DNA from 4 places in the Pectobacterium araliae genome. Region 3 is predicted to be linked to each of the others. Evidence: predicted binding sites of a transcription regulator. Region 3 holds the regulator's gene; each other region holds the start of a gene.
What was found. Region 3 encodes CRP, which controls carbon source genes, mostly activating them, when cyclic AMP is high. Its sites were predicted from a motif close to ATGTGANNNNNNTCACAT; they were not measured.
Positions count from the first base shown of each region.

Region 1: a site for CRP is predicted at 3,074-3,091, ahead of fadL (long-chain fatty acid transporter FadL). Genes of this name have one in related genera too.
Region 2: a site for CRP is predicted at 4,191-4,208, ahead of aaeR (HTH-type transcriptional activator AaeR). Genes of this name have one in related genera too.
Region 4: a site for CRP is predicted at 1,940-1,957, ahead of AACH44_RS01105 (GntP family permease). Genes of this name have one in related genera too.

Region 1 covers NZ_AP028908.1:2,984,067-2,991,882, forward strand. Annotated here, with positions in the region: gene AACH44_RS13535 (MetQ/NlpA family ABC transporter substrate-binding protein) at 1-664, opposite strand, end outside; gene AACH44_RS13540 (methionine ABC transporter permease) at 719-1,381, opposite strand; gene AACH44_RS13545 (methionine ABC transporter ATP-binding protein) at 1,371-2,396, opposite strand; gene AACH44_RS13550 (YfcZ/YiiS family protein) at 2,662-2,958, opposite strand; gene fadL (long-chain fatty acid transporter FadL) at 3,341-4,642, shown strand; gene mqo (malate dehydrogenase (quinone)) at 4,797-6,380, opposite strand; gene ltrA (group II intron reverse transcriptase/maturase) at 6,765-7,816, opposite strand, start outside.
Region 2 covers NZ_AP028908.1:4,157,728-4,165,543, forward strand. Annotated here, with positions in the region: gene AACH44_RS18875 (NAD-dependent succinate-semialdehyde dehydrogenase) at 1-522, opposite strand, end outside; gene aaeB (p-hydroxybenzoic acid efflux pump subunit AaeB) at 661-2,649, opposite strand; gene aaeA (p-hydroxybenzoic acid efflux pump subunit AaeA) at 2,661-3,626, opposite strand; gene aaeX (p-hydroxybenzoic acid efflux pump operon protein AaeX) at 3,634-3,837, opposite strand; gene aaeR (HTH-type transcriptional activator AaeR) at 4,226-5,182, shown strand; gene AACH44_RS18900 (hypothetical protein) at 5,369-5,935, shown strand; gene AACH44_RS18905 (IS110 family transposase) at 6,191-7,225, opposite strand; gene AACH44_RS18910 (IS630 family transposase) at 7,380-7,816, shown strand, end outside.
Region 3 covers NZ_AP028908.1:357,175-364,990, forward strand. Annotated here, with positions in the region: gene AACH44_RS01570 (aminodeoxychorismate synthase component II) at 1-207, shown strand, start outside; gene argD (bifunctional acetylornithine/succinyldiaminopimelate transaminase) at 328-1,554, shown strand; gene crp (cAMP-activated global transcriptional regulator CRP) at 1,677-2,309, opposite strand; gene AACH44_RS01585 (OsmC family protein) at 2,684-3,091, shown strand; gene AACH44_RS01590 (phosphoribulokinase) at 3,205-4,074, opposite strand; gene AACH44_RS01595 (YheU family protein) at 4,158-4,394, opposite strand; gene AACH44_RS01600 (hydrolase) at 4,391-5,428, opposite strand; gene AACH44_RS01605 (LysE family translocator) at 5,535-6,137, shown strand; gene AACH44_RS01610 (ABC transporter ATP-binding protein) at 6,204-7,816, opposite strand, start outside.
Region 4 covers NZ_AP028908.1:239,768-247,583, reverse strand. Annotated here, with positions in the region: gene AACH44_RS01110 (YhgN family NAAT transporter) at 1-302, shown strand, start outside; gene AACH44_RS01105 (GntP family permease) at 518-1,894, opposite strand; gene AACH44_RS01100 (gluconokinase) at 2,053-2,565, shown strand; gene gntR (gluconate operon transcriptional repressor GntR) at 2,575-3,570, opposite strand; gene AACH44_RS01090 (pirin family protein) at 3,735-4,430, opposite strand; gene AACH44_RS01085 (winged helix-turn-helix transcriptional regulator) at 4,780-5,151, opposite strand; gene AACH44_RS01080 (NAD(P)H-dependent oxidoreductase) at 5,235-6,020, shown strand; gene glpC (anaerobic glycerol-3-phosphate dehydrogenase subunit GlpC) at 6,531-7,742, opposite strand; gene glpB (glycerol-3-phosphate dehydrogenase subunit GlpB) at 7,739-7,816, opposite strand, start outside.

The sequences.
Region 1 (7,816 bases), 2.0 Mb from region 3:
TCACGTAAGGCAGCGCTGAGGGTGCCGTAGGGTCGTCCTGAAACAAGATCTTATCGGCGGGTAAACCAGCATCGACCGCCACGCCCTGATTGACCACCGAGGCGGCCACATCTGCCAGCACACGCGGCGTCTGCTGTGCGACTACCGGCAGAATTTTCAGTTTGCGCGGGTTCTCGATAATATCGTCAGGCGTCGCGTGCAATCCCGCACCGTCTTTTAACTTCAGCAAACCAGAGGATTGCAACACGTTGAGCGCTCGCCCCTGATTGGAGGGATCGTTTGGCAAGGCAATCTGCGCACCCTGCGGGATATCCGCCAGAGCACGGTATTTCTCCGAATACAGCGCCATAGGCACAATTTGTGTCGCACCGATCGGCACAATCGTCAGTTGATTGTTCACGTTGAACTGGCTTAGAAAAGCCAGATGTTGAAACGCATTAAGATCGACATCACCGCTGGCCAACGCTTTATTCGGCAACGCATAGTCCGAAAAACTGATGAGTTTGATGTTGATATTTTCCGCTTTCGCTTTTTTCGCCAGCACCTTCCAGTACGCGTCTTCGCTTCCGGCCACGCCGATTGTCACGTCCACTGGTTTTTGTGCTGCACCCGCCTGCAAGGAGAGCGTTAAAAGCGCCCCCAATACCATCTTTTGCCATTTCATTGATCGCTCCTTAAATGAATACCATTTTGAATACTGCCCACCTAACGCACCGCGCTAGCGCCGCATGATGCGACGAGAGAAGTAATTGCCCGCATGCTGTGCCAGTTGAACCAACACAATCAGAATGACTACCGTGACCACCATGACGGAGGTGTTAAACCGGTTGTAGCCGTAGGTCATTGCCAGATTCCCCAACCCGCCACCGCCAACCATGCCAGCAACAGCAGAGAAGTCGACCAGCGCCACGGTGATAAATGTCAGTCCCATAATTAGCGGACCCAGCGCTTCGCGAATCAGCACACCAGTAATGATTTGCAAAGGCGTGGCACCCAAGGCGCGTGCCGCTTCAATCATGCCGGGATCGACCGACATCAGGTTATTTTCTACCACCCTCGCAATCGCGCAGGCGGCAACCAGGATCATCGGAAAAATGGCGGCGGCAATACCGATAGTGGTGCCCACCACCATGCGCGTCATCGGACTGACCGCCACCAGAAAGATAATGAAAGGAACGGGACGCACGATGTTAATGACCAGATTCAACAGCACAAACAGCACGCGGCTTTCAAACAGGCCACCGGCACGGCTTAGAAACAGCAGCAAACCCAGGCTAATGCCCAGCACGCTGGCGAACAACAGCGTCACCAGTACCATCGCCAACGTTTCGCCTGTGGCAACCAGCAGCGTTTGCCAGAATGTCGTCCAATCAACCTTCATGGCTTACCTCCCTGATTTCTACCGTTTGCGCCAGCGTTTCCAGTGCGGCAGCAATGCTGTCCGGCGGGCCAATAAATTCCACAATCAGGCTGCCGAACAGTGCGCCCTGTAACTCACTGATGTTGCCGTAGATAATGTTGTAATCGATAAGCGGGTGCAGACGAGCCGTCTGTGACAGCAGCGGTACGCTGGTTGAACCATCATGAAAAATGAGCTGGTATAACGCGCCGGAATGGCGTGCTTGCAGCGTCTGTAATAGTCGGGAAGGAAGCCGATCGTTAAAAATAGAGCGTACGAAGTTGCGCGTGGTTTTATGCTCAGGGCGAGTGAAGATATCAACCACGCGGCCCTGTTCGATGACGCGACCTTGTTCCATGACCGCAACCCGATGGCAAATGCGGCGGATCACGTTCATCTCATGCGTAATCAACAAGATCGTGATGTTATATTGCCGATTGATACTCTCCAGCAGTTGAAGAATATCCTCTGTCGTTTCAGGATCCAGTGCCGAGGTCGCCTCGTCACAAATCAGGATATCCGGTGAACTGACCAGCGCTCTGGCAATGCCAACGCGCTGCTTTTGCCCTCCAGAAAGCTGTTCGGGATAGTGATCCTTCTTATCCTCCAGGCCGACAAAGCGCAGCACTTCGTCAACACGTCGCTGTATCTGTTGGCGATCCATTCGTGCCAAACGCAGCGGCCAGGCGACATTTCCCGCCACCGTTCGCGACTGAAATAAATTGAATGTTTGAAAGACCATGCCAATACGCCGCCGGAGTTGGCGCAGCGCCTCAGCAGAAAGCGCAGTAATATCCTGCTGGTTAACCGTCACTTTTCCTTCCGTTGGCTGCTCCAGTAAATTAACCAGACGCAACAACGTGCTTTTCCCCGCCCCGCTGAACCCGATGATGCCGAATATCTCCCCTTTATCGATATCCAGCGTGACATCTTTCACCGCATAAAGCGTTTTACCTTGTGTCGTAAACGACTTACTCACGTGCTCAAAACTGATCAAGACAGGACTCTACTTGATGTAAAAAATAATACTGAAATTAAATAGAATCACAGAGTTATCTACCAGAAATAAAAAATACTATCCAATTGCGATTGTTAGCTAAAGACGTGGCAGAAAAAGAAAGGAAGAACAAATTCCGGTGCAATACGTTATTGTTTTAAACAACGTAAATGCAGCATGAAAGAGGGGAAAATATAAGCCGTGGGGAGAAGAAAAAAGAGTCTGGCAGGCAATACGATTACGTCATGCCCGCCAGAAAGAATCCTTAACGCAGGCCGAGCTGGAAAATCATCGTTTCAGCCTGGCAGCTGAACGTAAAATCAATATCCAGCTTAACGCCGCCGTCTACGTCTTCCAGCGTGCTGTTGATTTCACAAGATTCAGACTCTACCGCTCGCGCTTTTTCCGTCAGAGCCGCTAATGTCGCTTCCGCGTCAGAACGATCGCCGAAAACTTTGCTGTAAGATGCCGTGCAATCGGTGTTATCCATAATTGTGCCAACATCGACACAGCAGCAGGCTGCGGTTTCTTCAGCGCTGCATTTGTTGATTACGTTCGTCATGATGCTTTCCTCTTAAAACGCGGGAGATATGATCCAGTTCAAATATTTCTATCTTCCTTATATTTTACTCCCTCATTCCAAAGCAGTACCAGCATTTCATGCCAGCCCGTAATTTTAGTGATATCAGTCACATTAAGGTGTTATGGGACAGTAAAGGTCGAGTAATATTTATTCACACAAATTAACCAAAACGTTAAGCATGTCTAAATTTCGCATCATTTTAGAAATATTTATAATACACAAATGCAACATTACTGTATTCCCACCTTATACTTTGGCAACTGGTCTGATTTGTCAGGCTGAGTGCGCCCCCCTACAATGCGCGTCCCTTGTTACCTCGTGTAACAACGTTAAATAACAAGTATATAAAGAGGTTTTGGTCATGAGCCAGAAAAACCTGTTCAAACATTCCACAATTGCTGTTGCGGTGGCCCTGTTTTCAGCAAATGTGTCCGCGGCTGGTTTCCAGCTAAATGAATACTCATCATCGGGTCTGGGACGCGCGTTTTCTGGTGAAGGTGCTGTAGCCGACAATGCGGCCTCCGGTAGCCGTAACCCGGCAACCATGACCATGTTTGACCGCCCGTCCTTCTCCGGTGGTGTCACCTATATCAACCCGGATATCGATGTTCAGGGAAAAAACTCCCTGACAGGACAGAATACCAGTGCAAAAAATATTGCGCCGCACGCTTGGGTACCGAACCTGCACTTCATCATGCCGCTAAATGAGCAATGGGCAATCGGTGCATCCGCTACCACCAATTATGGTTTGGCGACGGAATTCAATGATAACTATGCCGCAGGTTCTATTGGTGGACAAACCGACCTGCTGACATCAAACCTGAATCTGAGCGCAGCCTATCGCCTGAACCAACATTTCAGCTTCGGACTGGGTGTTAACGCTGTCTATGCAGATGCCAAGATTGTTCGTCGCGCGGGTGAACTGGCAAACGTACCTAGCTCTGTTGGTGGGTTGCAGGGAGCCGTTGCAGGCCCCTCTTCAGAAGTCGCGCGTTTGGAAGGCAAAGAATGGGGTTACGGCTGGAACGCTGGCATCCTGTATGAAATCGACGACAATAACCGCGTTGGCCTGACCTATCGTTCCAAAGTCGATATTGATTTTAATGGCGATTACAGCAACCAACTGTCAGCAGGACCCGGAGCCCTTAATGGCTCGACAATCCCTGGCAAGCTGACGCTGAATCTACCAGAGATGTGGGAAGCCTCTGCTTACCACCGCGTGGCACCGAAATGGGCAGTGCATTATAGCCTGACCTATACCAGTTGGAGCCACTTCCAGGAGTTGAAAGCGACGGGTAATAACGGTCAGACGTTGTTCCAGAAAGAAGAAAATTTCCGTGATGCTTACCGTATCGCACTCGGCACAACCTACTATCACGACGATAACTGGACGTTCCGTAGCGGTATCGCGTTTGATGACAGCCCCGTACCTGCTGACAAACGTTCTATATCCATCCCGGATCAGGATCGTTTCTGGTTGAGCGCAGGCACCACCTACGCATTTAATAAAGATGCGTCTGTTGATGTGGGCGTGTCTTACATGCACGGTAAACAAGTGGATATCAGCGAGCCAATCTCTGATAGAGCAGGTTCTCCAAGTTACACCTTTAGTTCCAAAGGCAAAGCCTGGCTGTACGGTGTGAACTTTAACTACGCATTCTAAATAAGAACAGACGTTCCCATTTCTACCGCATAGAACGTGATAAAGCAGGTAAGGCGACTTACCTGCTTTTTTTATTGCCTGAATTTACGCGATAACGGTACAAAAAAGGCCGCTTTCGCGGCCTTTTTTGGTGTGCTCAGATTAATACCGATTATTACTCAGGCTTAACCTCAATATAATCCAGACCCAGCGTGCTGCTGGTGTAGCTGCGGATTTTATTGGTCATTTCAATATTGCCATCCAGCTTCTGACCATACGACGGAACAATCTCTTTCAGCTTACTCTGCCATTCCGGCGTCGCCACTTTATCTTTAAACACTTTTTGCAGCAGGCTCAGCATAATCGGTGCTGCGGTTGACGCGCCCGGAGAAGCCCCCAGCAGAGCGGCAATCGAGCCATCCTGCGAACTGACGATCTCCGTACCCAGCTTCAACACGCCGCCTTTATCATCATCTTTCTTGATAACCTGAACGCGTTGGCCTGCAATCACCAGTCTCCAATCCTCTTTCTTCGCGTTCGGGAAGTATTCCTGCAATGAAGCGAAGCGATCGTCATCATCCATCATGACCTGACTGACCAGATATTTCACCAGATCGAAGTTATCCAGACCGACGTGCGTCATCGGCATGACGTTGGAGAAGGTCACGGAACCGATCAGATCCCACAGCGAACCATTTTTCAGAAATTTACTGGAAAAAGTGGCAAATGGCCCAAACAACAGCACTGGCTTGCCGTCAAAAATACGCGTATCCAAATGAGGAACGGACATCGGTGGTGCACCTACGGAGGCTTTACCGTACACTTTGGCCATGTGGCGTTTCACGATTTCCGGATTTTCTGTCACCAGGAATTCGCCGCCAACTGGAAAGCCGCCGTACAAATCGGCCTCAGGAATACCGGTTTTCTGCAACAGTTGTAGTGCCGCCCCACCCGCACCGATAAAGACGAATTTCGCCTTAATCACGCTCTCTTTTTCGCCGTTCTTCAGATCGGCGTAAGTCACGCTCCAGCTGTTGTCTGCATTACGCTTGATATCACGCACTTCTGAATTCAGGTGCAGCGCAAAGTTGGACTTGGTTTTCATCGCACCAACCAACTGACGCGTGATTTCACCGTAGTTCACGTCAGTGCCGATAGGCATGCGGGTTGCTGCAATTTTTTGAGCAGGATCGCGGCCTTCCATCACCAACGGCGCCCATGCTTTGATCGTATTTGGATCGTCAGAGAACTCCATGCCACGGTACAGCGTACTGTGCTGCATCGCATCATAGCGGTGTTTTAGGAACGCGGTGTTTTCGTCGCCCCAAACAAAGCTGATATGCGGCACACTGTTTATGAAAGAGTGCGGATTATTCAGCACGCCGTTTCTCACCTGATAGGACCAAAACTGGCGCGAGACTTCAAACGCTTCGGTAATTTCCAGCGCTTTGCTGATATTGATTGGGCCGTCGGGATTATCCGGCGTGTAATTGAGTTCCATAAAGGCCGAGTGACCCGTACCCGCGTTATTCCAGCCGTTAGAACTCTCTTCAGCCACGTTATCCATACGCTCAACCATATCGATAGACCAATCTGGCTGTAGCTCCTGTAAGTACACACCCAGCGTAGAGCTCATGATGCCCCCACCGATCAGTACCACATCCGTTGTCTTCTCTGTCGTTTTAGCATCTTCAGCCATCGCCAGTGGGGTGCTAACCACCACGCTCAGACAAAAGAACATAGCAAGTAGTTTTTTCATGCTTATATCTCTATTTTTATAAGTGCAGGTAGATAGAATCCCAGCCCTTCATTAACACACGGCTGGCGACCACCCGTAACAGCGTCATTCCTATGACCTTTTTGTTAATCACCTTGCTAACAAAAAATCAGCGTGCTGACACATTTCAGCCATGATAGACATCAGTAGTGGTTAACGACGTTGCATTATTGTTATATGGCGGCAGGAAATAAATTTTAGTAAGTAAATAAACGGTCAACAAAGTAATAACTTTTGAGAAACAAACCACAGAAGCATCATGGTAAAAGTAAGTTTAGCAGCGTTTTATAATCGAGTAGGAGGCGAGATTACTCCCGCCGTCCTCTCACACCACCGTACGTGCGGTTCCGCATACGGCGGTTCATGTTAACTCTGGAACTGCCGTTGCTGCTCCACTAGTGATATCAAGCCGAGTCGTCTGAACTGCGCCGTCTTTATCGCATCATTCATGTGACTCGACCCCGCGTTCCACCACGCTCCTCGCTGGTTACTCGCCGACCTCCACGCTCGCTTTTCACACAAGCCCGCTCGCATTAGCATTCGGGCTCGCGTATACGTTCGTTTCCATTGCCGCCACAGTAGACTGCGCAGTTTACGCCTGACCCAGCCGTCAATCTTCTCCAGAACTCCTTTTACTTCCGTGTATCTGAAGTAGCTCATCCAGCCTCGCAGTATCGGTGTGAGTTCATTGATTACGCCTTTCACTGATTTCGTCGCGTGCCCTGTCGTCAGGCTACGGATCTTCTCCTTCAGCCTCTCGACACTGCTCCCTGCGATCTTCAGTCGGGTCTGTTTGTGCCGTGTCACGCTGTATCCCAGGAACTTACGCTCCCACGGTCGCGCCACCGCACTCTTCTGCTCATTGACCTTTAGCTTCAGTATGTCTCTCAGGTACACCCTGATTGCCCTAAAGATATGCTCGCCTGCTTTGCGACTGCTCACGTAAATGTTGCAGTCATCCGCATAGCGACAGAAGCTGTGACCTCGACGCTCCAGTTCTTTATCCAGTTCATCCAGCAGAATGTTCGACAGTAGCGGCGACAACGGTCCGCCCTGCGGCATTCCCTTACCTCGCTTCTCTGTCTCGCACCCGTTCGTCATTTCCGCTTCAAGGTAGCGACGTATCAGTTTCAACAGCCGTTTATCCCTGACATGCCTCGCCAGACGTGACATCAAAATGTCATGATCCACCCGGTCAAAGAACTTTTCCAGATCCAGATCGACCACCCAGCGTTTCCCGCTTTGTATGTAGCGCTGTGCCTGTTGCACTGCCTGCCACGCATTGCGGTTACTTCTGAACCCGTAACTCGATTCGCAGAAGTGCGGCTCCACGACCGGACTGAGTTGTTGTGCTATCGCCTGCTGGATAAGCCTGTCCACTACCGTCGGGATACCCAGGGTTCTCACGCCGCCGTCCG
Region 2 (7,816 bases), 860 kb from region 3:
CGCAGCTAGCGCCGGCCCCAGCTTACGCGTCAGCATCGCCAGCGGGAAATTCCACGGTGTAATAGCAACAACGACGCCAACGGGTTCACGCGTGGCGTAAATCTTCGATCCGAGTTTCGCAGGCGGAATAATCTCACCGTTAGCCCGTTTTCCCTGCTCAGCAAACCACTGAATAAAATTCGCCGCGTAAACCACTTCGCCTTCAGCTTCCTGCACTGGCTTGCCCTGCTCGGCGGTCATCAGCTCCGCCAGATAGCGTTTATTTTCCAGAATCAGTTCGTACCAGCGATACAGAATTTCAGACCGTTCCTTCGCGGTTTTACGCTTCCAGCCAGGAAAGGCGGCATAGGCGGCGTCAATCGCCGCCTGCGTCTCTTTCTTTCCCGCTTTCGCCACGCTGGCAATCGACTCACCCGTCGCCGGATTCACAACCTCGAAGGTGGCTCCGCCCTGCTGCCATTTTCCCGCAGCAAAGTAGCCGATTTTAAACAGTTCATGATTCTGCAAATTTTGTCCTGACATCGTGTTACCTCCTGAAAAGGTCATATTCCATGACGTTATGAGGGAAGCTATGGATAATTCAGTATAGAAGGGATGGGCACCGCCTGCGGCACTCTCGGATTAATCGTTAGTGTTATCGCACCGTCTCGCCCACTAAGGCTAGTTGCTCAGCGCATGCTGATAATCACGCAGAATCCCGGTTAGTCGCCCGACAGGCGCCGTCACGCTCGGAGGAAGTTGCTGTTCTGTCAGCATCTGTTGATAACGTTCAAGCTCATCCAACAGCTGCGTGAAATAGCGGCTGCGCGTGGTATCACGTCGGGCTGAAATTACCTGCTCCGCGGTTGCACGAATCTGACGATGAAAAGCAGACAGCGCCGCGTTTTGCGGAATATCCAACGTTCTCAAACGTTGGTGCATGATGATCAGCCACAGCGCAAGGCGATACTTGGCAATGTCGTCAGGGAAACGGCTCAGCAGCAGGAACAGCTGTTGATACAGCGCTGGCAGGTGATTTTCTTTTCGCCGCGCGGTATTGGTCGTCAGCGCCGAGACGGCACCATACACAAAGCGGTTCAACAGCGTTCTCCCCGTATGTGCCTTGGTGTTATCCCGGATCAGCAGGATCACCATCAGCGCCAGAAAACAGCCGATGATCTGGCCAATCGCGCTGTCCAGAAACTGACTGATGTGGAACGTCATCGGGTTATCCAGTACCAGAATATTGATCGTGCTGGCTAATGCGCCCAGCGAACCCAGCCGACGTTTTTGTACCTCAATCCCAAGGAAGAAAGCCATCGCCCCCAGACTCAGGCACAGCAGCAGCATACTTTGCTGCGTTGACGGCATAATAAACATGAACATCAGCGCTCCCAGCGGCAGCGCGTAGATCGTCCCAAACAGAAAATCCTTCGCCATCATCTGTGGATTCGGCAAACGCATGGCAAGCGATGTCACCACCGCAATCATCACCATACACACACTGCCGGAAGTCCAGCCAGTGCTCAGCCAGAACAGGCAGCCCAGCGCCGTCGCCACGCCAGTACGTAAGCCGTTAATCATGGCATGGTGGGTTTCAGCTGAAGGCGCTTTAATTTCAACATCGCTGTTCAGCACATCAGCTTCAATCGCCGTGATACGCCCGTTGGTCCGCACGCCCTTCGCCAGCAGCAGATAGCGCGTTGCCGCTCCAACCCAACTGACCAACGTAGGCGGCACATCGCGGCTATCCGCCGCAATCAGATGGCGTAATGCTTTCACACGACAATGCACAGCGTGGGATGACTCAACGGGCTGATCCAACACCAGTTTCAGGCTGCTTTTTACCGGGGTCGGGACATCCTGCAACATCAGGTAGGTTTCACACGCCTGTGTGATCATCGTGAGTGATTGCGTATGCAGCGATGTTAAGCGGCGATTGCTGTTCTGCCAGCGTGAAGACTCCAGCATCAGGCTACTGCGCATGCCGTTTAGCGCGGTCGTTTTACGCACCAACGCATGCCATGCCGTATCTATCGCTTCTTTCTCCGCCCCGCTCATGCTGAGTTGCAGTAGCCGATACTGATCCACCAGCAGTTCACCGATGCTGCGGTCAACATCCTGCTTGATCGAGCGTGGCGAAAACAGTAAATCTGCCAGAATGGCACAGACGATGCCCAGCACAATCTCGCTACAGCGCTCCACGGCAAACTGCGGCGTCAGCAGCGGCGTTCCCTGTGTTGATACAATAATAATCAGCGCGGTATAACCTGCCAGCCCGAAGATATAGGCGTTTTCGACTTTAACCAGCGAGGAAACCCAGGTGCAGAGGCCTGCCCAAATACAGCACAGCATCAACATCACGACGGGCGCACGAACGGTGGCGATAATGATAATAAGTGCACCGATACAGCCGATAAACGTGCCGATGATGCGAAGAATACCACGATGGCGAATTGCACCGGAAAACGGTTCACCACCTGCGGCAAAGGCTGGACCGGCGGCAACAATTGCCGCCGTCAGCACCGACCAGCGCGGGGTTTCCAACTGGAGGTGGAAACCCAGAAACAGGGATAGCACAATCGCGAAGCTCAGCTTGAAAGCGAAGCGAAAACGCGCAAACTTCGGTGTCGCATAGAATCTGGATACTGTCAACGACGGGGTTTTCATCATCGCCTCACTTAGCCAAACTCACGCAGGCGATAAAGCAGACGAATGAGCGGCGACGGTTTTTTGTCGTTGTTGACCTGCTCGCCGGTAATCACCACGGTCGCCGTCGTGCCAGCCGGATAGAGATCGCCCATTTGTCGATCGAGACGGATTTTTACCGGCACACGCTGCGCCAAACGCACCCACTCCAGATTGGAATCCACGTTAGCCAGGCCTTTCGTGTTCGCACTGTTGCTGCTGTTATTGACCCCAGCCGCCACGCTATCCACCGTGCCGTAGAATATCTTTTCGCTACCCAACGGGGTGATTTCCGCACGATAACCACGGCGAACACCTTCAAGTTTGGTCTCTTCCATGTACGCCAGCAGGTAAAACGAATCCTTTTTCACCAGCGCCACCGCCGTATTACCGCGTTCGATAAACTCACCGCTTTGCACATGAAGGTTAGTGACCCAGCCATCGGCAGGGGCGCGTACCACGGTGCGCTCCAGCTCCAGCTTCGCCAGCGATAATACCGCTTGTGCTTTAGCAAGCTGGTGCGTGGCGGTTTCTAACGCATTACTGGACTGATCGATATTTTCCTGCGACATCGCGCTAACGCCCAGCCGTGCCCGACGCCCTGACTCCCGGCGTTTTTCCGTCACCAGCGCCTGATAGTAAGCAACATCGGCTTCCGCCTGCGCCACGGCCTGGTGGTAACGCGGCTGATCGATGACAAACAGCACATCACCTTTATTTACCAGTTGATTGTCCGTGACGCGAACATCGGTCAGCAATCCGCTGACGTCTGGCGCAATCGCCACGACATCCGCGGTAAATTTGGCATCACGCGTCCAGGGCGATTCGGTATAAAACGCCCAGACACGAAAAATGGCCACAATCGCACACAGCACAATCACCAGCGTGATGACCACACGGCTCATTTTTTTGATCAGCACGGCCTGTTGTCTAAACAAGGGTAAAAAGAACGCTTTCACAGACACCTCACAGACCGTAACGGAACAGTAAATAAAACAGACAGCAGAACAGCGCGCTGTTAAACAGCGCAGGGTGCCAGACGAAGTCATAGATCCCCGTCGGTTGCAGTAGGCGATTCACGACAAAAAACAGGGTCAGCGATACCAGCAAGACAAAAAATACGGGGGGAAATGACAGCCCGAACAGCACCATAACCGGGAGTGAACTCATCCTCTTTTCCTTTTTCTCGTAGGTCGCGGTAGCGAGCAGGTGTGCTACCGAGCGTTAAATCAATTGAGTGGTGCCGCCATTCAACGCAGACAGCGCTCGTTGCCAATACGAAATACGACAACAATGCCGAGTCCCAAAGGCGAACAGCCAACGGATGAAATAGCGTTAAACTAGTGAATAGCGATGTAATCAGAGACTGACTAACGATAGGAAATCATGGACGCCCGTAAGGACTATGCCTGCCCGCTTTCACCGTCAAGCAACGCTGTCACTTGAACGATGGCGGACAATGTTCCACCCGGCACCACCGGATAGGCTATATTATGGATGCTAATTATCACCTTATCTACATAGTGTGATCTAAATCACTTTTAAGCCAGAGTGAATAATGGAAAGACTAAAGAGTATGTCAGTGTTTGCCCGCGTGGTGGAATTTGGTTCTTTTACCGCCGCCGCTCGCCAGTTGCAGATGAGCGTATCCGCCGTCAGCCAGACTGTCACCAAGCTTGAAGATGAACTACAGATTAAACTACTTAACCGCAGTACGCGCAGCATTGGTTTGACGGAAGCGGGGAAAATTTACTATCACGGCTGCCGCCGCATGCTGCATGAAGCGCATGAAGTTCATGAACAGCTTTACGCCTTCAACAACACGCCAACCGGCACGTTGCGCATTGGTAGCTCGTCTACCATGGCGCAGAATGTGTTGTCCACCATGACTGCCGCGATGCTAAAGGAATACCCCGGTCTATCCGTCAATTTGGTCACCGGAATTCCCGCTCCCGACCTGATTGCCGACGGACTGGATATCGTTATCCGCGTCGGTCCACTACAGGATTCTAGTCTGTTTTCGAAACGCTTAGGCTCGATGCCGATGGTAATCTGTGCCGCGAAAAGCTATCTGGCGCAGCACGGCATACCGGATAAACCAGCCGATATGGTGAATTTTTCCTGGTTGGAATACAGCGTAAGACCCGACAGCGAATTTGAGCTGATCGCGCCAGAAGGTATTTCGACCCGCGTCACGCCACAAGGGCGTTTTGTCACTAACGACCCGCAAACGCTGGTGCGCTGGCTCAAGGCCGGAGCGGGCATCGCGTACATTCCGCTTATGTGGATTGTGGACGAAATCAATCGCGGCGAAATCGAGATTTTGTTCAACCGCTACCACTCCGATCCGCGTCCGGTCTACGCGCTCTACACCCGCAAAGACAACCTACCGCTGAAAGTACAGGTCTGTATTAACTACATGACGGAATACTTCAAAAACGTCGCCCTGACATATCAGGGCTATCGGCAGAATTATAGCGAGGAAAAAAACCGCGCGAATAAAGCGCGGTTCTGAAGGGAACTCAGGGTACAGAACGAATTACGCAGTGCCGCCGACGGTCAGGCTTTCCAGCTTCAGCGTAGGCTGACCCACGCCGACAGGCAGGCTTTAACCTTAATGACTACGGGTATATCAAGATTGTTTTTCGATCACTTCGTGGCATAATAAATATTCCCTGTACACATAAACAAGGATAGTTGAATGAAAAATATGTTTTGCGATATAAACTCAACATCAACATTCCCAAAATGGAATTTTATTGATGCTGGATTATGGTATTTATTTCCTGATGATGAAAGATATGTCACTGGTAATCCTAGGTTGTGGGCATATAAAGCCGCATATCTTCAGTATAATAAGGATAAGATAATTAGCCATGCTCATCGTGAAAAAATACCAGTGTTACTATTGGCTGGAGTTGCTGTCTCTGAAGTAGCGGGAACACCGGAAAGATTTAAAGCATATGGGGTTTTACAATACTATCAGATTAGAGATTATTTCAATAATAGCGGAAACACCATATCGAATAGAACTTCTGTCGGTAGTTTAGCTATTCAATTAAGAGCAGCAGCAGAAACACTCGGGATTGACCCATCTAAATTATCAACAACACAACAACTTCAATTATCCAATTGCTTATTAGATGATGATTTTAACATTAACATTGTTGCCAAACATCTTAAATCATTAATAATTTTTGACAATCCTAACATAAAAGATACGTTAAACATAAGCGATGAGCAATTAATAATAGCCGCATCTAAATAGCTTTCCGAAATAATAGATCATATATGGACGTCCCGTGGCGTACAAGTACTGACGTGATACGGTTTGCTGTCATATATCCGGCGTCTTTTTGGGAAAATTTTCCCGCGCCATGATGTCATCCGCACCCTGTTTCCTTATCACTTGACCGGTATTTTCTACCTGGATCTACTTCAGGTTATTACAGGGTTGGTTTACCGTTTTCTCATCAGTGCCTGCAAACTCAGGAAATCTTTTACTTTGTGCCGAACTAAATCATTACTTCATCGCAAATGCCTTATCCATATTGAAATCAACCGGTTCAGACAGCAACCGCCAGACAATACGTGTTAACTTATTTGCCAGCGCCACGGTGGCTTTCATTTTTCCCCGTCGCTCAGTGACATGATTAAGCCATCTTCCAAGACGGTCATCCCGCTTTTGGGCACAGCGCATGACCGCTCTGGCTCCATGAATGATGAGTGTCCGAAGGTCGCAGTTACCATTTTTAGTCATCGAAGTGAGGATGTGTTTCCCGCCGGAACTATGTTGCCGGGGAACCAGACCACACCAGGCGGAAAGTTGTCTTCCGTTAGCAAATTGTTCTGCATCAACCTCACTTAAAAAAGCGGCGGCGATGAGCGGGCCAACACCCGGTATAGTCATCAGTGCTCGATACCGGGGTTGCTGTTGACACAATGCTGCGATTTCATATTCTGTTGAACGAATATATTCATTCAGTGTGTGGATGTTTTCCAATAAAGTGGAAAGCAAATGGCGTAATACCGGAGACACAGGCTTTTCCGCATCTTCAATCAAATCGGGTAATCGCTGTTGCAAAGTGTGTATCCCAACCGGGAACTCGAAGCCCTGCTCAGCGGCCAGAGCACGAATTTGATTGGCGGCGGCGGTGCGCTGTTCGACCATCAACTGACGGGCACAACGCAGCGCTTTGATATCTTGCTGCTCAAGAGTTTTTACAGCAACAAAGTGAATCCCCGGACGAAATGCCGTCTCACATATTGCTAGAGCATCATTGGCATCATTTTTCTGATGACGAGTTAACGCCTTTACATGTTGGGTTGGAATGAGCCGGATGGCGTATCCCATGGATTGGAAAGTCCGCCCCCAGTAATGCGAGGTTGCACAAGCTTCCATTGCGATAAGTGTATCCGGCGGGAATTGACGAACAGTATCTAACAGCTTGCTGCGAGAAACTTTTCGATTCCAGGCAACGGTCCCATCATTCATCCAGACACAAAGCTGAAAAACGGATTTAGCCAGATCGATACCGACGACTTTTATCGTGTTCATGATGTTGTTCCTCTATAAATGGGACGGCTCAACATAAGTGTGGCAGGATTATGTTGAGGAGGGACGTCCATCACATCACTTGGGGGGGAACTCAGTCCAAGTTGAGCGATCTGATCAATCGCTGAATATCCCAAATCACCAACCGGACTGAGTCATGCCGATCATAACACCTATCCAACCCGACGAGCGTCAATTGATGCAGAAAACCATGCAGACGACACGCGACAAGAACCATTATCGCAGGCTTGCCGCTCTACTAATGCTTGATGATGGCATCTCCGTTTCCGATGTGGCTAAACACCTTCAGGCTGCTCGTTCCACCGTCGGACGCTGGATAAACTGGTTTACCCAAAGTGGCGCCGAAGGACTGGAAAGCCGACCCGCAGGACGACCGCCGAAATGGTCGCCAGAGCCTGTATTGCCGCTGCTATCTCATCTGGTTGATTACTCGCCACAGGATGTCGGATGGCTACGCTCGCGCTGGAGTCTGGAATTGCTGACCATGGAGATAAATGGTTTTTTCAACATTAATGCCTCACGAAGTACCCTGTATCGCTGGGTTAAGATGGCCGGTCTTGTCTGGCGTCGGGC
Region 3 (7,816 bases):
GTTACCCGCTATCATTCGCTCATTATTGATGCCGCCTCGCTACCCGATTGCTTTGAGATCACGGCCTGGAGCGAATATGAAGGGAAACGTGACGAAATTATGGGCGTCCGTCATCGCTCGTTGCCGCTGGAAGGGGTTCAGTTTCATCCTGAGAGTATTCTCAGCCAGCAAGGACATCAGCTTTTGGATAATTTCCTTAAAATTTAATCGTGTAGAAAGTTATTCTCTTCATCGGCTGATTTAATATTGCCTGTTATTGATTTTCTATGCATATTTATTGACTATATTTTCATTTCTGACGTAATGGACAGCAGAGTGAGGCAGCAAATGGCAGTAGAGCAGAAAGCAGTGACACGGGATACCCACGATAAGGTTATTTTGCCGGTTTATGCACCCGCGAAGTTTGTACCCGTGAAAGGTAAGGGGAGCCGTGTCTGGGATCAGGACGGCCGAGAATATATCGATTTCTCCGGTGGTATCGCGGTCACGGCGCTCGGTCACTGCCATCCTGCGCTGGTTAATGCGTTACAGCAGCAGGGCGAAAAACTGTGGCATACCAGCAATATTTTCACCAATGAACCTGCGCTACGCCTCGCCAGCAAACTGATCGATGCCACTTTTGCCGATCGCGTGTTCTTTGTTAACTCTGGTGCAGAGGCTAACGAAGCCGCCTTTAAGCTGGCGCGTTACTATGCGGTTAAACGCCATAGTCCGTATAAAACCAAGATCATCGCCTTCTACAATGCGTTCCATGGCCGGACGCTGTTCACCGTTTCAGTTGGCGGACAGCCTAAGTATGCCGATGGCTTCGGGCCTAAGCCTGCCGATATCGTGCACGTTCCGTTCAACGATCTCGCTGCCGTTAAAGCAGTGATGGACGATCACACCTGCGCGGTTGTACTCGAACCCATTCAGGGGGAAGGCGGAATTACCCCCGCTACGCCTGAATTTTTGCAGGGTGTTCGTGACTTGTGCGATCAACATAAAGCGCTGCTGGTGTTTGATGAAGTGCAGAGTGGGATGGGACGTACTGGTAAATTATTTAGCTATATGCACTATGGTATTACGCCGGACATCCTGACGACGGCTAAAGCGTTGGGCGGTGGTTTCCCGATTAGCGCGATGCTGACGACGGAAGAGATCGCTTCAGCGATGACGGTTGGGGTGCATGGAACCACCTATGGCGGCAACCCGCTGGCTTGTGCTGTGGCGGAAGCCGCGCTGGATATCATCAACACGCCAGAAGTGCTATCGGGCGTAGCGGATCGTCACGATCGTTTTGTCAGTGAACTGGAGAAAATCAATCAGCAGTACGGCGTATTTGATCAGGTTCGCGGGATGGGGCTGCTGTTGGGGGCAGAGCTGAAACCGCAGTGGCATGGCCGCGCGGGCGAGTTCCTGGCGGCGGCAACGGCTCAAGGGCTGATGGTGCTGATGGCGGGGCCGAACGTCATCCGCTTTGTACCGTCTTTGATCATTGATGAAGACGATATTGCGCAGGGGATGGAGAAGTTCGCCAACGCTGTCGCGCAGGTCGTTAACGCAGCAAACTGAGTTACGCGCTTAAAAGAGTAGCGATAAAAAACGTAGGGTGGCGGCCACGGATGGCACGCCATAAAAAAAGCGTGAGGCCGAGGCTTCACGCTTTTTTGTTGGTAGGGTACAGCGACAGGGGTTTAGCGAGTGCCGTAAACGACAATCGTTTTACCGTGCGCAGAGATCAGGTTCTGGTCTTCTAACATTTTCAGAATGCGACCCACGGTTTCACGCGAGCAGCCAACGATTTGCCCAATTTCCTGACGGGTAATTTTAATTTGCATGCCATCTGGATGCGTCATGGCATCAGGTTGTTTTGCCAGGTTGAGTAATGTTTGGGCGATACGTCCGGTCACATCAAGGAAGGCGAGGTTGCCGACTTTCTCAGAGGTAACCTGAAGTCTGCTTGCCATTTGCGCAGACAGACGCATGAGGATATCCGGGTTAACCTGAATAAGCTGGCGGAATTTTTTATAGGAAATTTCAGCCACTTCACAGGCGGTTTTTGCCCGAACCCAGGCACTGCGTTCCTGACCTTCTTCAAACAGGCCGAGCTCACCAATAAAATCGCCCTGATTAAGGTAGGAAAGAATCATCTCCTTGCCTTCTTCATCTTTGATTAGCACTGCAACAGAGCCTTTCACGATGTAGTAAAGCGTTTCTGCTTTTTCACCTTGGTGAATCAGCGTGCTCTTCGATGGATACTTGTGGATATGACAATGGGAAAGGAACCATTCGAGAGTTGGGTCTGTCTGCGGTTTGCCGAGAACCATTCGCTATCATCCTCTGTTGTAATTCACTGCGCAAATTACAGGGGTCAGAGTTCCCTGTACGGCGTGTTTAACTGCTAAAAAAATAAAATTCAGTCTAGGCAGAATGACGTCAGGGAATATACTGGAACCACTGTACCCTTGATTTTGCGGTTACTGCCTTGCTGCACCGTAAACGTGGTTGGGTATGTCTGGCTACGTCATCATCTTCTTCGTTTCTGGCTTTGTCCAGAAAAGGTCTATTCTATTTTCGTTTTAACACAGCTTTAAGGATGTGTCTTGTGTTGTCTCGCTTCAGCATGACAAAGCTCTGATTAACGCTGGTTTTTGTACAGTAACGGTATAAATTTTCAAAAAATTTTTAGTGGAGAGGCATTATGCAGGCTCGGGTAAAATGGGTTGAAGGCTTAACGTTTTTGGGCGAATCCGCATCAGGGCATCAGGTATTGATGGACGGCAATTCCGGCGATAAAGCGCCGAGCCCGATGGAAATGGTGTTGATGTCCGTAGGGGGATGCAGTGCGATTGATGTGGTGTCGATTCTGCAAAAAGGTCGCAACGACGTGGCGGATTGTGAGGTGAAATTAACCTCAGAACGACGCTCTGAAGCGCCGCGCTTATTTACCCATATCAATCTGCATTTTATCGTGACGGGAAAAGGGTTGACCGATAAAGCCGTCGAACGAGCCGTTGCCCTGTCAGCGGAAAAATACTGCTCTGTGGCATTGATGCTGGGCAAAGCCGTTGAGGTGACGCACAGTCACGAAATTAGAGTGCTGGCCTAATCCTTTTCTCTGGGCACTAATTCTGGTCACTTAAGCCTGTTATAAGGGGAAACACAGGGGGAGGTTCCCATGGGGAGGCCTCACCCCTGTGGTCGGCCCGCGTATCTCGGTGCTTATTCGATGGCTTTCCCTTCTATCAGCCGCTGCACCAGCGGCGCCATGATGAGTTCCATTGCCAGCCCCATCTTCCCGCCAGGAACGACTAACGTGTTGATGTGGGAGATAAACGAACCCTGTAGCATGGCGAGCAGATAGGGATAATCAATATTATCCAACCCTTGAAAATGAATGACGACGAAGCTTTCGTCCAGTGAAGGGATAGACTTAGCGGCAAACGGGTTAGAGGTATCCACGGTAGGCACGCGCTGGAAGTTGATGTGTGTGCGAGAGAACTGTGGCGTGATATAGGTGATGTAGTCTTCCATCGAGCGGACGACGGAATCCATCACCGCTTCACGCGAGTGACCGCGCTCATTGACGTCACGAATCAGCTTTTGAATCCACTCCAGGTTGACGATCGGCACAACGCCGACGAGCAAGTCGACATGCTGCGCCACATTGTTTTGTTCGGTGAACACACCACCATGTAGCCCTTCGTAGAACAGAATATCAGTGGGTTCCGGCATGGGTTCCCACGGTGTGAATGTCCCAGGAACCTGATTGTAGGGAATCGCTTCATCATAGGTGTGAAGATATTTACGCGTCTGGCCGCGACCATGTAAGCCATATTCGATAAACGCTTGTTCCAGCAGGCTGAAATCATTCGCTTCCGGGCCGAAATAGCTGATATGGCGCCCCAAATCACGCGCTTTGCGGATCGCCATGTCCATTTCCGGGCGGGTATAGCGGTGAAAGCTGTCGCCTTCTAACTGGGCTGCTCGTAGATCAAACTGCTGGAAAATCTTACGAAAGGCCAGACTGGTTGTCGTGGTTCCCGCTCCGCTGGAACCGGTAACCGCAATAATCGGATGCTGATGTGACATAAGGCGCGTGACTCCTCAAAAAAGACGTCATTAGTTATCATTGTTAGCATGTTTGGCGCGTTCTTTCACGCCTTTCGCCATGCTCAATAAGGGGCATGCCCTCCCGCATTGAGATGGTTGCGCGGCATAATATTGAGAGTTTCATGCAACTCAGACCACACCAAAACCACCTCGCCGGATTGAAGCTGACGGCGTATATCTTCTACTTTCTGCGCCAGCGACCGCTCCTGTTCGCCGTAATCGGTGCCTTCGCGCAGCACGAAAGATTCGATGATGTTATCCAGCGTTTCTGGATCGAGCTGTTGCCAGGGAATAATCACGCTAGGGTTCCTGAGTTAACGGGTTTCTGAGTAAAAGTGGTGCCTGAAGAAGAATCGGCGGCGCGGTCCAAAAAAGGGCTAAGCCAATGGGGAATGCGCTGTTCCAGCCACATTTCCGGTTTCAGCAACGTTCCTCCGACGAAGCCGACATGCCCACCGTGTTCCGTTAGCTGATACTCAATAGTAGACGGTAACTGCGCTATATCGGGAATGACCTCTGGCGTCATGAAAGGATCGTCCTTCGCGTGGATGATCAGCAGCGGTTTGCGTATTTGAGGCAACAGCGGCAGGGCGCTACAGCGTCGATAGTAGTCAGCGGCATCACGAAAGCCGTGGATACGCGAAGTAATGACGTCATCAAATTCTCGCAACTGGCGGATTCGCTTCAATTGCGGCAACTGAATCGGCAATGTGTCTGGGTAGGCTGCCAGCTTGCGACTGGCGTTTTGTTTCAACAGGTGCAACAGGTAGTGCTGGTAGACGCGGGAGAAGCCTTGTTCCATCCGGCGGCTACAGGGTTCGAGCATCAAAGGGGCGGAAACAATGACCGCAGCGGACAGGGAACAGGCTTCGCCCTGTTGGCCGAGTAAGTAAGCCAACATATTGCCGCCGAGAGAAACGCCGATAGCGGCGGTAGGCGCATTGCCCAGCGTCTCTTGCATCCAGTGTAGAAAATAGCAAGCATCGCTGGTTTCGCCGGAATGATAAATACGTTTCATTCGGTTAGGTTTGCCGCTGCACCCGCGAAAATGCATGATGACGGCCAGCCAACCGCGCTGTTTACAGGCATGTAGCAGGCCATGGGCGTAAGGGCTATGGAAACTACCTTCCAGCCCGTGGAACAGCACCACGCGCGGTTTGTGCCGCGCCAGTTCAGGGGCTTCGCTCCATGCCAGATCGACGAAATCACCATCAGGTAATTCGAGCGCTTGCCAGACTGGCGAGAATTGCGCGTGACGGCGAATCAGGCGCGGTAATAGCGTTTGCAGATGCGGGTTATGTGCGCCGCTCAGCGGACGGAAATGGTCATACATAAAGGATATGAAAATCTTGTTGTCGGCTCTTGTACGATCAATATCACACTGTTAGCTTCAATGCTGCCAGTTGGTACGACATTTGGGTCAGGAGCGCCCACAAATAATGGAACTAAGTTTATTTCTTTCGATGTTGGGGTTTTTGTGGGTGGCGGCCATTACGCCGGGGCCGAATAATATGCTGTTGACAACCTCGGGCGCGAATTTTGGCTTTATGCGTTCGCTGTGGCTGATGGTTGGCATCATGCTGGGGATGCAGAGCATTTTGCTGCTGGTCGCATTCGGTGTCGGTGGGTTGATTCTGATTTATCCTTCGCTGCACTTTATTTTGAAAGTCCTCGGTAGTGCCTATCTGCTGTGGTTGGCGTGGAAAATCGCCACGGCGGCTTACGAACAGTTGGAAACGACTGTTGCTCCCCCTCAGCCGATCCGACTTTATCAGGGGTGGTTGCTGCAATTCCTGAACCCGAAGGCGTGGCTCATGGCGTTGGGCGCGGTTGCCAGCTTTAGCCTGGCGGGTGAAGGTTATAACCAGTCTGTAATCGCCATAAGCGTCGGGATTGTGCTGGTGAATCTGGTTTCCGGCGTCATCTGGCTCGGGTTCGGCACGATGATTGGGCGACTGCTGCGCAGTAAGAAAGCGTGGATTATCTTCAATGTGTCAATGGGGCTGCTGACCGCCGCCTGCGTGCTGTTGATTTGGCATTAATGCTGATCTGGCTCAGATGAAGTAACGAGCGGTTTTCCGCTCGTTACTCCTTTCAGGACACAAATCTTAAAGCGAATCGCTCTGCATCATCTGCTCTAGCTGTTCCTGTGCGTCCAACCAGGACATTTCCGTTTCTTCCAGCTCGATTTTGACTTTGGTTTGTTGTTGCAAGCAGTCAGTCAGTTCGGCCTTGCGGCTGATGTCATAGATGGCGCTGTCCGCCAGTCGTGCTTCCAGCGCCGCCAGCGTTTCCCCCAACTTTTCCATCTGCTGCTCAAGATTGGTTATCTGTTTGCGCAGCGGCTGTGTTTGCGTTCTCAATTCGGCTTCGCGGCGTTTCTGATCTTTTCTGCCCTGCGCACTGTTGGCGGTATTCTCTTTTGGCGTTTCGTCGGCCGCATTTTCCTGACGTTGTAGGCCGACCAGCCACTGTTGGTAGTCTTCCAAATCACCGTCAAAGGGTTCTACTTTCTGGTCGTGTACCAGATAGAGGTCGTCGGTGGTAGAGCGGATCAGGTGTCGATCGTGCGAGACGACAACCAGCGCGCCTTCAAAATCGATTAATGCTTCGGTCAATGCCTGACGCATATCCAGATCGAGGTGGTTGGTTGGTTCGTCGAGCAGCAGGAGGTTCGGGCGCTGCCAGACGATCAGCGCCAGCACCAGACGGGCTTTTTCGCCGCCGGAGAAACGCTCGGTGATCTCCGTGACTTTGTCGCCCTGAAAACCGAAGCCGCCGAGATAGTCGCGAAGCTGCTGTTCCGTTTCCCGTTCTGCCAGACGCACCAGATGCTGCAATGGCGATTCGTCCGCACGTAGAAACTCTAACTGGTGTTGGGCGAAATAGCCGAGTTTCACGCCTTTTGCCAGCCCGATTTCCCCTTTCAGTGGGGCAAGTGTGCCAGCAAGCAGCTTGATCAGCGTGGATTTCCCCGCGCCGTTATGGCCGAGGAGCCCAATGCGGGAACCTGGCACTAAATTAAGTTTGATCGATTCGAGAATCAGTTTGTCGTTGTAACCTGCGCTGACCTTTTCCATCTTCATTAATGGATTGGGCAACGATTCCGGAGCGCGAAAACTGAAGCGGAACGGGTTATCAACATGCGCTGGTGCAATCATCTCCATGCGTTCCAGCATTTTTATTCGGCTTTGCGCCTGCTTGGCTTTGGTCGCCTGCGCGCGGAAGCGGTCAATGTAGTGTTGCAGGTGCGCGACACGCTCCTGCTGGTGCTCATAGAGCGATTGCTGCTGTGCGAGGCGAGTGGCGCGCTGGCGTTCAAACGAGGAATAGTTACCCGTGTACTCGTTGAGCGATTGCTGTTCGATGTGCAGAATTTTGGTCACCACCGGATCGAGGAAATCGCGATCGTGCGAGATTAGAACCAGCGTACCAGCGTAGTTTTTCAACCACTTTTCCAGCCAGATAACGGCATCCAGATCGAGGTGGTTGGTCGGTTCATCCAGCAACAGCAGATCTGAACGACAGATCAGTGCCTGCGCCAGGTTCAGGCGCATCCGCCAGCCGCCGGAAAAGGCGCTGACGGGCTGTTGTAACTGTGGCTGAGAAAACCCTAGCCCGTTGAGCAAGCTTGAGGCTCTGGCCTGAATCGTCCAGGCTTGAATCGCATCCAGCTTGCCGTGCAGTGTGGCAATCGCGTTACCGTCGTTCTCTTCATTGG
Region 4 (7,816 bases), 120 kb from region 3:
GTCTGCCAGCCGGAGAAGAACCGTTTCTGGTGCCAATGGCGATTCCGCTGGTCGCGGGGCCGTCGATTCTCGCGGCGCTAATGCTGCTTTCCCACCAGTATCCCGATCAGTTACCCCACCTGACGCTGGCACTGTTTATCGCCTGGATGATCTCTTTCATCATCCTGCTGATGTCAGATGTGTTCTTGCGTTTGCTGGGTGAGAAAGGCGTGAGTGCGCTGGAGAAATTGATGGGGTTAATTCTGGTGATGCTATCGACGCAGATGTTCCTCGACGGCGTGCGGGCTTATATGAAGTTATAGAAATAGCGCTTCGCCATCATGCAGATAACGAAGCTCTACTCTAATCATTACAAAACGATTCTCAGAATGAAAACGGTGATAATGGAATAGAAGAGTAAAGCGTTTGCGCCAGGGATGGCGCAATCCGAGCGTACAGGGATGTATTTACAGCGTCTTTACGATCTATCCATTATCACCGCGCGTCAGGCTTGCTTAACGCCCTCCGCGCAGGAACGTTAGAGGAGAATACTCCCCACCAGCGCTATCAGGAACGCGATGGTGCCGAGCAACGTTTCCATCACCGTCCAGGTTTTCAGGGTCGTTTTCTCATCCATTTCGAGGAAACGGCCAACCAGCCAGAAGCCTGAATCGTTCACATGCGACAACACGGTTGCACCACCCGCAATCGCCACCACGATAAAGCAAATATCGAATTGGCTAAGGCCAGGCGCCGCGGCCACCGCAGGTGCCATCAGCGCCGCTGTGGTCGTCAGTGCCACCGTCGCAGAACCCTGTGCCACACGCAGTGCAGCAGATACCACAAACGCCGCTACAATCACTGGCATGCCAGTATCCGCCAGCGCGCCCGACAGCGCGTCACCAATACCACTGGAACGCAGCACACCACCGAACATCCCGCCCGCACCCGTTACCAGAATAATCGAACATACCGGACCCAGTGCGCCTTCACAGATTTTCTCAAGGTGTTTACGGCTATGCTGGCCGCTAAACATAATCATGGCGAACAGGACGGTAATCAGTAGCGCAATCGGCGTTTTCCCCAACATACGCAGGAACTGCACCAAGCTGCTATCGCCACTGATCACGCCCATTACCGTCAGGGTATTCAATCCGGTATCGAGGAAAATCAGGATCAGCGGCAGCAGCAGTACCCACATCACCACGCTGAACGGGGGCGGCGTATGGTTCTCATCTGCCTTTACTTCGGTCAAGAATGTTGACGGCAACGGCAAATGGAATTTTTTACCTGCCCACAGGCCGAACAGATAAGCGCCAAAATACCAAGTGGGGAAAGCAATCACGGCACCCACCAGTACCAGCAGGCCAATGTTGGCACCCAGCAGTTCACTGGCAGCAACCGGACCGGGATGCGGTGGCAGCAAGGCGTGCATAACGGCAAACGCGCCCGCAACAGGGAACGCATAAGTCAGTATTGAACCGCCAAAACGTTTTGCTACGCTGAAAATAATCGGCAGCATCACGATTAATCCGGCGTCGAAAAAGATCGGGAAGCCGAACAGCAGAGAGGCAAGCCCCAGCGCGAAAGGCGCACGTTTCTCACCAAATTTATTGATGAGCGTATCCGCCAGCACATTTGCGCCACCGGTCACTTCCAGCAGGCGACCAATCATTGCCCCCAGACCAACCAACAGGGCAACGGATGCCAGCGTACTACCAAAACCGCTGAGCAGAGTAGGAACGAGTTTCTCAAAAGGGGTGTTCGTTGCCAGTGCCGTGATCAGGCTCACCAGCGTTAGCGCCAGAAAAGCGTGGATGCGGAAGCGCATAATCAGCACCAGTAACAGTGCGACCGCACCTGCGGCGATGGTTAATAGCACACTGGCGCTATAGGCGGATGTTATTTCTGTCATCGTTAATCATCTCTCTTAGACACCGGGCCAAAATTGGCTGATTGTTTGTGAGGCGTATCACATCATCATTTGATACCGGTAACATGATACGGGTAACATGTTAAAATCAGGAACTATCAAACACCATTTAATTTACATTTTGAGATAGAGATCAAATTATGTCAGGTCGAAGCATTATTCTGATGGGCGTATCAGGCAGTGGAAAATCCTCAGTTGGCGCTGAACTTGGCCGCGCCATTCAGGCAAAATTTATCGACGGTGACGATCTACACCCACGTGCCAACATCCAGAAAATGGCCAGCGGCACGCCGTTGAATGACGACGACCGTGCGCCGTGGTTAGAACGACTGAGCGATGTCGCCTACAGTCTGGCGCACAAAAACGAGACGGGCATCATCGTCTGTTCCGCGCTGAAAAAGCGTTACCGTGACCGCCTGCGCGAAGGGAACGAAAAGATGGTGTTTATCTATTTGAAAGGCAGTTTTGAACTGGTTCTGGAACGTCACAAGGCCAGAGCAGGCCATTTCATGCCGACAGATCTACTGAAAAGCCAGTTCGATGCGCTGGAAGAACCGGGCAGCGATGAGCCAGATGTACTGAAGGTCGATATTGACGGCACCCGAGAGGAAGTCGTGCAGCGCTGCGTTGAAGCACTTCGTGCGGCAGGCTAACACCGCCGCTTAGAGGCTTTCACCGTCCAGCACAGTAAAGCCGACATCGACCATTTCCTGCTCTACTGGCTCGCCCCGCAGACGAGCCAGCAGTTGCTCAGTGCCGACGCGCCCCATGTGCTCACGCGGCGTCAGCACGCTAGCCAGCTTCGGCACCATCGCCTGCCCAATGTCATGCCCGTGGAAACCGGCGACGCCGACATCTTCCGGCACGCGCAACCCCTGCCGCTGGCATTCAAACATCGCGCCGACGGCTAAATCGTCATTGGTGCAAAATACGCTATCGACCTGCGGATATTCCGCCTGCGTCTGCCGCAGTAGCTCACCACCAAGCGAATAGGAAGAAGCTCGTTCGCTCATCACACAATAGCTTTTGAGATCGCTTTCCCACATCGCTTGCTCGTAGCCTCGGCAGCGCATAAGGGTACGCTCATCCTGCCGCGCGCCGAGATAGACGATGTGACGATGCCCCAGCGCCACCATGCGCAGCGTCATCTGGCGCGCAGCTTCAACGTTATCAAACCCGACCGCCATATCCAGACAAGGGGAGACAGAATCCATCAGCTCGACTACCGGAATGCCCGCAACGTCCAGCATCTGACGCGTGCGCGGCGTGTGGGTACGTTCGGCGAGAATCAACCCGTCAATGTGATACGACAGCAGTGAAGTCAGACGCTGTTCTTCTCTGTCAGGATGATAGCCATAGTGCGCCAGCATGGTCTGGTAACCGTGCGCTTCCGCTGTGTGTTCAATCCCACGCAATACCTCAGCGAAAACCTGATTGGTTAATGACGGCAGCAGCACGCCAATCGCCCGGCTGGTCGAGCTGGCGAGCATATTCGGCGCGAGATTGGGGATATAGCCCAGCTCATCCAACGCAATCGCGATCTTTTCCTGCAACGCGGCGGACACCTGATCAGGATTACGTAAATAGCGACTTACCGTCATTTTGGTAATCCCAACGCGGTTGGCAACATCCTGGAGAACGGGTCTTTTCTTCTTCATCATCGCTAAAAATGCCAGAAAAACAGTAATCTAAGTCTAGCAAAAAAAGCATAAAGAAAGTAAAGACAAAGGCGTTGAATCTGAAGGATAACGCGGGGATGTGAAGAGAATAAAAAGCCCGCGTCCTTTCTTACGTGGGCTTCTCTATGATTTCTTAGTCGTCGTTATACCGGCGGCAAATCAAACAGCAGAATTTCGCTGTCTGCACTGGCGTGTACAGAAATAGCCGCTTCATCCCAGACCGCAAATGCATCGCCGTTTTCCGCTTTCTGGCCGTTAATCTCAACACTGCCGCGCACCACTTGAACCCAAACGCGACGGTCAGCCTGAATCTGATACACCGATTGTTCCTGTGCTTTCAGCGCCCAACGCCACAGCGTCATATCCTGAAAGACCTTCAGCGAGCCTTCACGCGCATCCGGGGACAGCACCAACTGACGCCCTTGCTGCACATCAAAGCGCCTCTGCTCGTAACGCGGCGTCAGTCCAGTTTTTTCCGGGATAATCCAGATTTGATACAGGTGCAGCGGTTCATCCTTGCTGGCATTGTATTCCGAGTGACGAATGCCCGTGCCCGCACTCATAATCTGGAATTCGCCCGCGGGCACTTGTTCTTTATTTCCCATGCTGTCCTGATGTTCAACCGCACCAGACAACACATAGGTCAGAATTTCCATATCTTTATGCGGATGTGTGCCGAAACCCTGACCGCCTTCGATAACGTCTTCGTTAATCACGCGCAGTGCTGAGAATCCCATGAAATCAGGATCGTAATAATCGGCAAATGAAAATGTATGCCAGCTGTCGAGCCAGCCGTGATTGGCATGCCCGCGATCTTGCGCTTGACGTAGATAGATCATGTTCTTTCCTCCTGCGTTTCTGATAAGGAAAGTGTAACGGGCGACGGTAAATAAGATAGCGCAAAAAACTCACCGCGCTGTTCGAAAAATCAGAACGGAAAACCCACGACGAAATGTTGTACAGGCGTCCAACTTTACTCGGGATAATTTACACGGGCACGGTATCAGCAAATGATTAACTCTCGCTGTCACCAGAGACCAATAAATGCTACCAGCGGAAATAGAGATATATGTTTTCTTTATCAAACGAAAACGAATCTATTTTCCCGTGCTAATTTTTATGTCGTAAATTAGCTCCATGTTTCTGGCAGTCTCAATATGAGCTCGTATTGGTTTTACACCTTCGTAATTAAATCCTACTGTTTTCTTGATCGTATTTGATCCTAGCAGTGTCAAGTTCAGGGAAGTTAATTTCGGCCCAGTGGTCGAGCGCAGCAAGTGTGTCGACAAGTGAACCGGCAACTTTGGTAAGGCTATATTCCACACAGGCAGGTTTTATACCGTAAACGTTCCTGTTAACTAAGCCATGCCGCTCAAGCTGCCGTAGAGTCTGAGTTAGAACCTTTTGTGAAATACCTTCAATTTTCCTCATCAGTTCTCCGTTGCGCATCGGATGCGCTGCTAATGCGGGGAGAATAAGCATCACCCATTTTCCCGAAATCAGGGCCAGAGCATCACGTGCAGAGCACTTATCTGAGTAAACATTTCCTGGATATGCCATATATGGTTACCTAAAGGTGCGTAATTGCATCCTGAATTTAAAGAAAACATTATGGCAGTGAACCATATTCACGGAGAATTATCATGAATGTTCTGATTATCACTGCCCATCCCGAATCTCACTCATTTAACACTCACTTGGCCTCAATAGCGGCTGGAATATTTGAAAAACAAGGCTCTATTGTTGAGTCAATCAATTTATATAGTGAAAATTTTGATCCATGCGAGGGGAAGAACTTTTACCCTGATCGCCAAGGATTCGAGAAGTTTGACACGCTTCGTGAACAGCGGCATCACTGGAACATGCAGAAGTTGCCAGAAGACGTCGCCAGGCATATTGAGCTATTAAAACGTTCCGACCTTTTACTGCTTCATTTTCCTTTCTGGTGGTTTGGTATGCCAGCAATCCTGAAAGGGTGGATGGATCGGATATTTGTCTATGGTGGAATTTATGACAGTCAGCATCGACATGAAAATGGGGTCATGAAGGGGAAACGCGCTTTACTTACTGTCTCAGCCGGCGCTTCTGCAAATGCTTGCGGGTATAACGGACGAGATGGTGACATGCGTTTAATGCTATGGCCCCCCATACATGCCTTGCACTATATAGGCTATACCGTGCTCGAACCCTACCTTATTCATGGCGTGCGCGGAGGACTGGATGGGACAGCGAAAGAAAAACAGCAGGAGAGCCTTAATAAGAAAGTGCAGGTCTTTGAAAACAGGCTCACCAACCTGAGTGAGTGGCCGATCATTCCCTTTAATAAAAAAGAAGATTTTAATGATGATATGACATTGAAACCTGACGCACCAGAGTACAGCCCGTTTGTACGTCACGCCCGAGATAACTGGAAAACGGGTTCTTTTTAGAGAATGGTGCCTGACCATTATTTTTTAGCACTACACCCGCATTTTGTTTCAAAAAGGTATGAGGCACCCATCAATCGCCAGCTTTTCACTAATTCATTGATTTCTTAGCGATGCAGTCGCAGATCACGTATTCAGGAAGAAATCATCAATGCTCGCTCTTCATAGACATCGCCAGTGCTGTTTATAGTTTAAATAATAGAGAGGCTAATGGCGTCGACCACAAAAACAACGAGGCTCAGATAATCACGAAGGCTTGTCGATGAAAGGCAGGCAAAAAAAAAGCCAGCACCCGAGCTGGCTAAATAATACTGGAAGCAATGTGAGCAATGTCGTGCCTTCACAGGGAAGCTGGATCGTCATAAACGCCATTAACGCAGGCACATGACACCGTTCCCCAGAACGCACAGCAATAATAATCATTATCATTCGCACTTGTAAAGTTCTTTTTGCGATAAATTCTTATTCTCAATACGGACGGAAGAACAGCCCGTTTTGCTCCCCTTCTGTTTGCTACTCTGGCTGCGCTAATGCCCTTGCCAACAGGGTGATCGGATGTTCGCACTTTTTGCTGGTCGACATCTCAATCTGCCATTTACAGGTTTCGCAATCCGTCACCACAATATCAACGCCGCTTTCTTCAATCTGCTGGAACAGCGGAGCGCCAATGCCTTGTGAGGTCGCGTAATTCTCTTTTTTAAAACCGTAGGTGCCTGCAATGCCGCAGCACTGGGAATCCAGCATCACCAGTTCAAGACCGGGAATACGTTGCAGCAGCGCTAAGGTATACGCCGTCCAGCCCATACGTTCCAGATGGCAGGGCGTGTGATACGCCACCCGCAGCGGCAATTTACGCAGCGGCAGCGTTCGCCCTTCTTCTTCCAACAGGCGATAGAGTTGACGCGTCACCAGTTCAACGCCATCACGCACGTGGTTGTTATCCACGCCCAGCAGATGCGGGTACTCGTCCCTCAGCGTGAACGTACAGCTGGATGACGTCGCGACCACCGGCAGGGATTTCTGATTGATCGCCTCATCCAGCGATTTGATATTCGCATGCGCCTGCTTCCTCGCCTTGTCGTGAAAACCATTGGCGATCAGCGGCACACCGCAGCATTTCTCTTTATTCAGCAACTGAACGCCAATACCCATCGCGTTAAAGACCTGAACCAGATCTTTACCCAGTTGTGGATGGTTGTAGTTCACATAGCAGCCGTGGAAGTAAGCGATCTGTTCATCATAGGTCTGCTGCTTTGCCGCCTGTTGGCGATACCAGCGCCGGAAGGTGCCGAACGAGTATTTCGGCAGTTGGCGACGATGGTCGATTTTCAACGCCTTATCCAGCAGTTGGCGCACCGGCTTCAGGCTGGTAGCCGTATTCACCAGCGGTGCAAACGGCGTGGCTATCGACCCCATGAAGTCAGTGTGGCTCAGAATTGCATCGCGCAGCGTTGGCTTGTGACTGCTGTGCGTCGCTTTCGCACGCTGAATGATGTCGCCAATTTTGACATCCGACGGGCACGCCACCTCACAGCGTTTGCAGTTGGTGCAGTATTTCAGCGCATCGTCGTACAGCGCCGGATCTTTACGCCGCAGGCGTTCACCGTCCGGCCCGGCCTGTTTCGGGCCAGGATAAAGCGGATTCACACGCGACACCGGACAGTACGTGGTACAGACGGTACATTTGATGCAATCTTCAAAACTGTTATCGCTAAGCAGGCTCATGGATTGCCCTCCTTCAGAATCTGTTCGGCAACATGAAGTGCGCTGAGCAAGGAAACCCCCGCCCCGCATCCCTG